2 regions of the Cupriavidus sp. F041 genome follow, and region 1 is predicted to be linked to the other one. Evidence: predicted binding sites of a transcription regulator. Region 1 holds the regulator's gene; the other holds the start of a gene.
The links. Region 1 encodes FliA, which starts transcription of late flagellar genes. Its sites were predicted from a motif close to CTAAAGTTTNNNNNNNNNNNGCCGNTA; they were not measured.

Region 1 (5,190 bases):
GGCGGCCCCGCCATGCCAATCGCACGAATAGGGCAAAGAAACCTGCGTATTTCGACCCGAGCAAGATTGCAGGGCTGCCTACAATGGGACCCGTTGTCACGCACGTGGCGCCCGCTCCCGCGGCGCGCCCTGCGTCGTTTTCTTGCCGGGATACACACATGAACACTCGTTTCCGGGCCGCCGCGGCGCGCGCCCTGCTCTGCGTGCTCGCCGCCGGCGGCACGCTGCCCGGCAGCGCCGGCGCGGCGCCGCCCTCGCCTTTCACCGAAGACCCGGTGCGTACCGCGGTCGAGCAGTTCCTCGAACGCCAGACCACCGGCCTGCCGGGCAAGGCCAACATCCAGGTGGTGCCGCCTTCGGGCGGGCGCGCGCCGGATTGCCCGCTTCCCGAACCCTTCCTGCCGCCAGGCGCGTCGCCCTGGGGCCGCGTCTCCGTGGGCGTGCGCTGCGCGGGCGAGCGCCCGTGGACGCGCTATGTCCAGGCGCGCGTGTCGGTGGTTGCCGACTACTATGTGGCCGCGCGCAACCTCATGCCCGGCGAACCCGTCGACGCGGCCGACATGGAAGTCCGCCAGGGCGACCTGGCCTCGCTGCCGCGCGCGGTGGTGACCGATCCGGTGCAAGTGACCGGCGCGGTGGCGGCAAACCGCATCGCCGCGGGCTCGCCGTTGCGGATGGATCTGCTGAAGAAGGCCATTGCCGTACGGCAGGGGCAGAACGTGACCGTGGTGGTGGAAGGCGAATCGTTCCAGCTCAGCAGCGAAGGCAAGGTGATGGCCGACGCGCCGGTGGGCAACAACGTGCAGGTGCGGTTAAAGAACGGTCAGGTAGTCAATGCGCTGGTGCGCAGCGGCGACACGGTGGTGCTGCAACAATAGGGGGACGCGGCCAGCATGGCCCATGGGGTTACGCAACCGTCTCATGAGACAATGGCGCGCAGGGCCAGGGCCAGGAAAGCGGGGCTTCCCGGCGCCATTTCACCCTAAAGTTTTGCCTGAGCCATCCGATAAGCCAAAGGTACCCAGCAAGGAATTCCCGTGAAGATCAAGCAGACCACCTCGTCGAGGGCAGGCGACGCCGTCGACGGCGCCGTGCGCAGCGTGGCCGGCGCCCCCGGGCCGACCACGGCCCCGGATACGTCCAGCGTGCGTGTCAGCCCCCTGTCGGCCCAGGTGCGCGAGATCGGCGCCCGCCTGGTAGAAGATCATGACGACGATATCGATACCGGCAAGGTCGAGGAAATCCGCCAGGCCATCGCCGAAGGCCGGATCAGGATCGACCCCAGCAAGATCGCCGACGGCCTGCTCGCGTCCCTGCGTGAGCTGAACGGCGGCGCCTGATCCCTGCTGCGCGGCCATTTGTTTAGCCAACCCATACCCACGATAGGCAAGCCATGAGCCAGTCCCTGATCCAGAACCTGCGCCGCGAAACCGAGCTGGCGCAGGAATTCGCCGCCGTGCTAGACGAGGAAAGAACCATGATCAAGGCCGGCGACTACCAGGCCCTGGCCGGGTTGCTGGAACGCAAGGTCGAACTGGCCAGCTTACTGAGTGCCTTGACGCGCACCCGCGAGGCACAGATGGGGGCTTTGGGCATTCGCACCGGCGCAGGCGGACAATTGTTCGGGCGGCACATCGATGCGGGCGTTGAAGCCGCATGGCGGACGCTGGTGTTTGCCGCGCGCACCGCGCGCGATGCCAATGCGCTTAATTCCGCCGTGGTGGACGCGCATCTTGAATTCACCGAAGAGGCAATCCTGGCGCTGCGTCAGCGTGGGGACAATGCGACGCTCTACGGCAAGGATGGACGGACGCAGACTGGGCCGCAAGGGGTCAGCCTGGCCAGCGGCTGATGGTTTCCGGATCTTGATTCTGGATCCAACCTGGACTGCCACTGGTTAGTCCGCAACATCAAGAAGCGGTTCTCGGGGCCACCCGGATCAAAGGCCGCTTAGTAACAGAAGGCGACGGCCCCCCCTCAGGCCGCCCCGGGCAGTGAGCTGAAACCACCTTTGACGTTGTTCACCGGCAGCTGCCAACGCCGGCGAGCGGCAACCGTGCTGCGCGAGGTGAGTCAATGCGCCAATCAACGGCGTGCCTTCGAGATCCCCGATAAACACACCCTGGCCTTGCGCACCGCGCACCGGACTGCTCCGGCGCAACATTGGACAAAAGCGCCCCGTCAAACCCAAAGGCTACAAGGCTGAAAACGAGAAGGAATTGCAGGAAGAAGGCTACACCGCCAGAACCACGATCGGTGTAGCCGTGCGGAGCGCCCGAGGGGCGGGCCGCACCGACCCGCGATGCGAAGCGAGCCGTCAAGGTGTACCAGGCCGTATGGGGCGCGCTTCTTTGCCTACTTTCTTGGCAAGACAAGAAAGTAGGTCGCCCCCCGCAGGGGGGGTGAAACCGCTTTTGACTTTAAGCCTTTGACATTAAGCTTTTGAATTTATGTTTTTATAACCAACCGCCGCCAGCAACAACAACAACAACAACAACAACAAAACATCACCTAAAACTAACCGTAACCTGATTCGACTGCCCCAACAACACCGGCATCAGCGCCCCCCGCCCAGGCACCTGAAACGCAAACACAAACCCCTTAGCCGCATCATCCCCGCTAAACGCCTCGGTAAGCCCCTCCGCCCCCGGCAGCAACACACAACGCTGCGCATTGCACAAATAAGCCTGCAGCTCATTAGGCGGAGTACTTGCGAAACTATATCGCCACCGCACGGTGGTAATAGCCCCCTCCGCCTGCGGCAAGTAACCGGTAGGCAAGATCGGCGGCGACATCGTCCGCAACCCTTTGCCATGCAGCGCAGGCCCGTTCACGGAAGCCGACCAGGAATGAAGCGGCCCGGCGGGCGTGGCCCAGGCCGCGCAGCAGGCTGCGGCCAGCACCGCAGCGCCAAGACGATGGCACCAGCCCCTCATAGCAAGCCGCGCAACTGCGAACGAAGCCGCGTAATAGCCTGGCTGCGAATCTGGCAGACCCGAGACTCCGTCACCTCCAGCACCGCCCCGATCTCGCGCAAATTGAGCTCCTGGTCGTAGCACAACGACAGCACCAGCTTTTCCCGTTCCGGCAACCGCTCGATGGCACGGATCAGCGCTTCGCGCATGCCGCTTTCCATCAGCACGGTGAGCGGGTTGCCATCGTCGCTGACGCTCAGGTGCCGGTCCAGGAAGTCCTCTTCGCCGGAGCGCTCGAAGTCCTCGTAGTGCAGCAGCTGGCAGCCATAGACTTCATTGAGCAGTGTCTGGTATTCGTCGAGCGGCAGCTCAAGCTCCTGCGCCACTTCGGAGTCGAGCGGCGCGCGGCCCAGCGTTTGCTCCAGGCCGCGCACGGTGCGTTCGATGCGCCGGGTGAACTGGCGCAGGCTGCGCGACTGCCAGTCGTTGGCGCGCACCTCGTCAAGCATGGCGCCTCGGATGCGCTGGCTGGCATAGGTCTCGAAACGCGCACCGTGGGTGTCCTCGTAGCGCTTGGCGGCGTCGAGCAGGCCGATCATGCCAGCCTGGATCAAGTCATCGAGCTGCACGCTGGCAGGCAGCTTGGCTGCCAGTTGCAGGGCGATGCGACGCACCAGCGAGGCATGCGCCGTCACGGTGTCGGTCTGTTCGAGCTTTCCCTGAATCGTGTACATGGTGGAATTCTCGTGAGTCCTGGCTGCAGGCCGCGGCGTTTAAGCCAGGGCCGGGGCTGACGGCGCCAGCGGCGCCGTCGGGGTTGAACGGGAATCGGTGGACAAGGGCCAGTTGGCAATGCCCGTGGCGATGCGGCGTAGCGCAGCGGTAGCGGGCGCGGCGGGAAAGGCCTCGACCACGCAGCGGCCTAGTGCCCCGCTGCGTTCCACCAGCGGGTCGTACGGCAGGCTGCCGGCAGGGCTCGCCTCGACGCCGAGATACTGGCTGGCGGTGCGCGCCAGGTTGCCCAGCACGGCACTCGCGGCGGCATCGCCGGCGGCCGCATTGATCACCAGGTGGAAGCGCCGGCAGGCGTACAGGTGATTGAGCCGCTTGATGCAGGCATAGGCGGCCTTGATCGAGGCCGGCTCCGCGCGCAGCACCACAACGAGGTTGTGCGCCGTGCCGGCTACCTGCGACAGGCCTCCGTCCGCGTCGCTGCGGGCGTCGGTAAGCACGGTGCGAAAGCCGTTCAGCGCCTGCAGCCCGCCACTGGCCTGCGGACTGCCGGGCAACACCGCAATGGCGCCGGCCGGGCGCTTGCCCAGCGCGGTTTCCAGCGTCACGGTGCCGCCCAGCACGGCGGCCAGGGTGCCTTCCGGCATGGCGCCGGCAAGGCGGGTCGCGCGGGCGCCGAAGCGGTCTTCATCGATGAGCAGGACGCGCTCGCCTTGCATGGCGAGTGCGTTGGCCAGCCCCAGGGCTACCGTGGTGGCGCCCGCACCGGCATCGCTCGCGACCACCGCGATGCGGCGCGTGGCGCGGGGCGCCAGCATGCGCCGCAAGCTTTCCGCCTGGTCGGAGGCGAGTGAAGTCACGTCTTATTCTCCCTGCGTCAGCGTTTGCAACATGCGGCTGCCGTTCATGCTCGCTTCGAGCAGGCCGCCGGCGTCGCCGGGATGAAAGGCCTCCTGCGGCGCTTCGTGGGTAGCGGACGGCGTGGCGCGGCCGCCTCGGCCGGGGTAGCTCTCCAGCACGTCGAGCAAGGCCAGCAAACGGCCGAGGCCTTCCACCAGCACGGCGGCGGCCGGCATCTGGCGGGCGGGCGCGCGGCCGGTCAGCCGCGCCAGGAACGCGGCGGCGCTGTCGTCGCACGCTTGCTCCAGCCGCAGCGCGGCTACCGCCATCTGCAGGGCGAGCAGACGCGCGCAGGCTTGCGCTTCGGCCAGCGAGGATTCGTTGCTGCCTGCCTGCCCGCCTTGCCCCAGGTGATCCATTGCGTGGCGCAGCGTGCGCAGTTGCGCTTCGCCGGCTTCAGCCCAGCGGGCCCAGCGGGCCAGTTGCACGCCCTCGGCCGACAACGCCGGGTCGCACAGCAGGTAGTGCACGGCTAGCGTCTGGCCGTTCTCGCGATCGACCACGCGCGACACCAGCAGGCCGGCCTCGATGCCGCTCTCGGCGGCGCCGCGCGTGCCACGTGCCTGCCCCTCAAGCACGCGCACCGGCGTTTGCGCGATCCACTGCACGGCGTCGCGGCCGCGATAGTCCATGTCTTCCACCG
Region 2 (5,190 bases), 1.2 Mb from region 1:
GCGCTGAGGGTGGCGGTATTGCTGGAAACAGCGGTGGTGCGATTGAAAAAGCTCGGTTTCGACAACTGATTGGCAGCCGCCTGAAACGCTGCGAGCATGCTCTGCATCTGGCCATAAGCCGACAGCTTGGTCTGGTAGCTGGCTTGCTGCTGCTTGATCGCTGCCAGCGGAGCCTGTTCGGACGTGGTGAGGTTGTCCAGCAGGGTGGAGAGATCGAGGCCGGAGCCGACGCCCAGGTTAGAGATTGTTGCCATGCTTTATTCTCCAGGAGAGTCTTATTTCAATCTATTTTTTACCCGGTCAGGCAGTCTGGCGCACGAACAGGCCTTGCAGTTGCGACATTGCATCGGCAATTCGTACCACCTCTTCGGTCGGGATCTGGCGGATTACCTCGCCGCTATTCTTGTCTATCACTTTGGTGACCACGCGGTGGGTGATGCTATCGATTTCGAACTCGACGCTGACGGAAGCCGAGCGCAGCGCCTTGGTCAGGCGTTGCATGGCCGCATCCAGGTTCGCCGGCAACTCCTTGCTCTCCTGATCTGGCGTGTCGGGCAAGGTTTGCCCTGTGGCGGGCGCGACTGCCCGCCGGCCTGCGAGGTCAGGCTGTGGGGCAGGCGGTACGGACGACGTCGGAGCGACAGTAGCCATGATCGTCTCAGCTCGGTGGTTTCGAAATGCTTTCGCAGAGCCGTAGCCCTGGGGAAACACTCCATGCCAGAACCGGGCGCGGGGCCCGGTCCTGGTGCTACGCGTCGATCAATTAACGCAGCAGCGACAGCACGCCTTGCGTGGTCTGGTTAGCTTGTGCCAGCACCGAGGTACCAGCTTGTTGCAGGATGTTGGCGCGGGTCATGTTCGACACTTCCGTTGCGTAGTCTGCGTCCTGGATGCGCGAGCGCGACGACGACAGGTTGGTGATGGTCGTGCCCAGGTTGGAGATGGTGGAATCCAGGCGGTTCTGGATCGCACCCAGCGAGCTGCGCAGGCTGTCGACCGTTTTCAGCGCGGCGTCCATCGTTGCCAGCGGGTTGGCCGAAGCGCCGGCGCTCAGGCTGCTGGCGGTCAGCTTGCTGGTGTCGAAGGAGAATGCGGCGGTGCCGACCGTGGTCGTGGTGTCGGCCGAGGCCGGGTCCAGTGCCACGTAGGTGTACATCGTGGTGCCGGAGACGGCAGTGCTCATGCCTTGATTCTTCAGGGCTTGGGCTTCGGCTGCGGTCGACGGCGTGATGGCGACCTGGGCAAACCAGTTGCCATTCTTGTCGACAACGGCGTTCGCGCCGATGGCGACGCTACCGGAGCCGATACCCAGGGTCGTGGCCAGCGTGCCGGCGGTCTTTTCCGTGACGGCGCTGGCGCTGACGTTGGTCGTCGAGCCGAAGGCCTTCGTAAAATCAGCTGCAGCAGCATCGGCCACGCCGACCATGTTGGTCGTGCCGTTGAACGTTGCGGCGCCGTTAGCCTGCGGGCCGTTCACGTTGAAGCTTTGCAGGCCAAGGGTCTTGGTGCTGATTTCCTGCAGGTTGACGGCGATGGTCTGGCCGTCGCTTGCGCCGACCTGGATGTTGATCGGCTTGGCGGTCGAAGACAGCACCTTCACGCCGTTGAAATCGGTCTGTTGCGACAGGCGGTCGATTTCAGACATGCGTTGCGTGATTTCGTCCTGGATCGACTTCAGGTCGGAAGCCGAGTTCGAGCCGGTGGATGCTTGAACGGACAGAGTACGGATACGCTGCAGGTTGTTGGTGACTTCGGTCAGCGCGCCTTCAGTCGTTTGCGCCAGCGAGATGCCGTCGTTGGCGTTACGCTGAGCCTGGGTCAGGCCGTTGATGTTCGAGGTGAAGCGGTTGGCGATCGCCAGGCCAGCAGCGTCGTCCTTGGCGCTGTTGATGCGCAGGCCCGACGACAGGCGTTGAATGGCGGTGTTCAACGACGATTGCGAGGCGTTGAGGTTGTTCTGAGTCATCAGAGACAACGAATTGGTATTGATGATTGACGCCATGGTACGACTCCTAGTTGCAGTGATTTACACAGTCCGGCGGCTGCCGTAACGTTGGCTGACTGCGTTGCAGTGCGTGTAGTGCCTCCGTTGTTAGGGTTATCGACCGGGGCGGGAAAAGATTTAGTGTGATCTTTGGGTCAATGTTCAGAAGTTTTTTCGCGGATAGCTTCGGGCCGGCTCTGGGGGTGGCCTGTTGTGGGCAGGCCCATCGACTGAAAGCGGCGCCGCTTATGTGCGTAACCGGCTGGCGCGCCCTGTCTATCTGCGCTTGCGGGTCCGTGGCGTATACAAACTCACAAACTCCGGCGAAGTCTCCGCCCCGGGCACCGCCGTCATGGCCTCCGGCGCATGGGCGGGCGTGATCACGGCAATGGCGTGCTTGTAGACGACTTGCGGCTGCGGGTCCCGCGGCGATTCCGCCAGCAGCACCATATAGTTGTCCGTGGCCACGATCACGCCGTGCAGGCGAATGCCGCTCGACAGGTGTACGACGACAGGGCTGTGGCTGGCGCTGAGCGTGGAGAACTGCAGCTGCTGCAGCTTCCTGCTCGGACGGGTGATCCTGGTTTCCTTCTTGTTCACAACGTCTCCGGAAGAGCCCGCTCGGGTTCTGGCGGCTGGCAAGGGTCCAATATATGGGCCCGGGCAATAGGGGTGTTACAGCACGGCCTGGGGCGGGCTGCGGCGTGGCCTGGGTGGGGCGGGGGATGAAACATCCGCTCGCTGTGCTGGCGCCGGATCTGGCTGCATGGATCACGTCCGACCCCGACGTGTGTCCGGGCGGAGGCTCCGATGCTGCCCCGCAAACGTTGGCGGTAGGGGCCGCCGGAAGAGGAGGGGGTACTTCAGGCGCGAGAGTAACAAAATTTTACAAATCGGAACGGTTGGGGGGGCACCTGAGATGGAGAGTTTCCTCTAATAAAACTCTTGCGTCACAATGCTGCGGCTTGCTTTGTTTACGCTTGTGCGGCAAGTCGCAACGTCACCAGCGCCCGCAACCCCCGTTCAGCATAGGTTTGCGGGCGGCAAGGTGACCCTGGCCTGCAGTTGTGATGCTTTCCATGCTGGGCACTCGCCACTTGCGTGGCGTAGTCGGCACTTTTTATATCAGGGTTATCCCTGATAGAAATTGGATTTACACCTCATGTAAGCAGGTTTATATTCGCTAACGAGCCTTTCGGCTCATAGCAGTCCTGGAAAGCCTACGAGCACCCCGCGCGTGGGCTTCTTTTTTTGTGTGCCCACTTGTTTTGTTGCGCGCCTTTGGCTGTATGCGCCGCTAGCAGCACTTCGGAGCGCCTGGGTAACATTAGACGACAGGTCGCATCCCGCCAATCGTTCGAATTGCCGGGCTTTTTCCCCTCATATTTCCTTTTGTTCCCGTATTTTCCGTTTTCTTCGGAAATATCTTAACGTCGCCCTCAAGCTTGGCCCGCTCCCTGCCGTTAAGTCCGCGGTGCGGCGTCGTCCCGGAAATCTGTCCGGGGCGCGGAAAAGCGCGCGCGATGAGAGTAAAGGAGCCGGGAAGATGCGTTGGTTGCGAAACTTTGGCATTGGGGCGCGCCTGACGGTGGCGTTTTCGTTAGTCGTGTTGCTGCTGGTTGCCGTGGCGGTGCTGGGCATGATGTCCCTGCGCACCATGAACGAATCGATGCGTCTTACCGTGGAAGGGCGCTTGATCAAGGTGCTGGATATCGAGCGCGTCAAGCAGGATGCGTTGCGGATCGGAATTCTGGTGCGCGATGCCACCATGAACGAGGATCCGGTCGCGGTGAAGCGCAATGCCGAGCAGATCGCCGGGCTGCGCGAAAAAATGGGCACCACGCTGGATGAGCTTGGGAAGTGGCTGTCGACATCCGGCAGGGCGGAAACCCTGGAGTTGTATCGCGGGCTGACCGAGACGCGCGCTGCCTATAACGGCCAGCTCGACATGGTGCTGCGCCAGTTGCAGGGCGGCGAGTTCGACGGTGCCCGCAGCGCGCTGGTGGCGACCCTGCCGGCGGCCCAGGCGCCTTACTTCGACAAACTGAGCGAACTGGCCGAGACCGGAAGCAAGGTTGCGCTGGCTGCCGTGCAAGAGGCGAACGCCAGTTATGAGACGGCCCGCAACCTGCTGCTGGGCCTGGCTGCCGTCGCGGTGGCCCTGGCGGCGACGTTGGGCATCGGCATCACGCGCTCGATCACGCGGCCGGCGCGTCATGCGCTGGAAGCGGCACAGGCGCTGGCGCAGGGCAACCTGACGTATGCTATCAAGGCGCAGAGCGATGACGAAATGGGCCGCATGCTGGGCGCGCTGGAGCGCGCTTTTGGCCAGTTGGCGGCACTGGTGCATGGCATCCAGGGCGCAACCCGCTCCATCGGTGGCGCCACCCGGGAAATCGCCAGCGGCAATACCGATCTTTCCCAGCGCACCGAAGAGCAGGCTGCCTCGCTTGAGCAGACCGCGGCCTCGATGGAGCAGCTCACCTCCACCGTCAAGCAGAATGCCGCGAACGCGCGCCATGCCAACGAACTGGCCGTGAGCGCCTCGGGCGTGGCGATCGAGGGCGGGCGCGCCGTGCGCGGCGTGGTCGAGACCATGCAGCATATTTCGCAATCGTCGGCCAAGGTGGCCGAGATCGTGGGCGTGATCGAGGGGATTGCCTTCCAGACCAATATCCTGGCACTGAATGCAGCGGTGGAAGCCGCCCGTGCCGGCGAGCAGGGACGAGGCTTCAGCGTGGTGGCGGCCGAGGTGCGCAGCCTGGCCCAGCGCTCTTCGTCGGCAGCCAAGGAAATCGGGCAACTGATCAGTGGCTCGGTGAGTCAGGTGGCCCATGGCGCCAAGCAGGTAGAGGACGCGGGCCGCACCATGGACGATATCGTCGGGGCGGTGAAGCGCGTGACCGACATCATGGGCGAGATCGCCGCCGCAAGCGAAGAGCAGTCATCCGGCATCGAGCAGGTCAACCGCGCGATCAGCCAGATGGAAAGCGTGACGCAGCAGAATGCCGCGCTGGTGGAGCAGGCCGCCGCCGCCGCCGAGAGCCTGCAGCAGCAGGCCGCCGGGCTGGTGGATGAAGTGTCCCGCTTCCAGGTGGCTCCGGAGGAAGCGCACGTTGCGCAGCCGCGCCAGGTGGTACGGGAACCGGCGCGCATGCCGGTGCCGCAAGCGGCACCGGTAGCACGCGTGGCGCCGGCCGCCCGGC

Region 2: the regulator FliA is predicted to act here: its motif matches at 2,100-2,126, upstream of ACZY0R_RS03965 (FliC/FljB family flagellin).

What each region holds. Positions count from the first base shown of each region.
Region 1 is NZ_JBVASY010000001.1:2,024,004-2,029,193, reverse strand. It holds gene flgA (flagellar basal body P-ring formation chaperone FlgA) at 159-878, shown strand; gene flgM (flagellar biosynthesis anti-sigma factor FlgM) at 1,038-1,340, shown strand; gene ACZY0R_RS09160 (flagella synthesis protein FlgN) at 1,394-1,852, shown strand; gene ACZY0R_RS09155 (flagellar protein FlhE) at 2,508-2,936, opposite strand; gene ACZY0R_RS09150 (RNA polymerase sigma factor FliA) at 2,933-3,649, opposite strand; gene ACZY0R_RS09145 (MinD/ParA family ATP-binding protein) at 3,689-4,507, opposite strand; gene flhF (flagellar biosynthesis GTPase FlhF) at 4,511-5,190, opposite strand, start outside.
Region 2 is NZ_JBVASY010000001.1:860,609-865,798, reverse strand. It holds gene fliD (flagellar filament capping protein FliD) at 1-254, opposite strand, end outside; gene ACZY0R_RS03970 (flagellar protein FlaG) at 301-651, opposite strand; gene ACZY0R_RS03965 (FliC/FljB family flagellin) at 764-2,002, opposite strand; gene ACZY0R_RS03960 (RNA chaperone Hfq) at 2,261-2,584, opposite strand; gene ACZY0R_RS03955 (methyl-accepting chemotaxis protein) at 3,531-5,190, shown strand, end outside.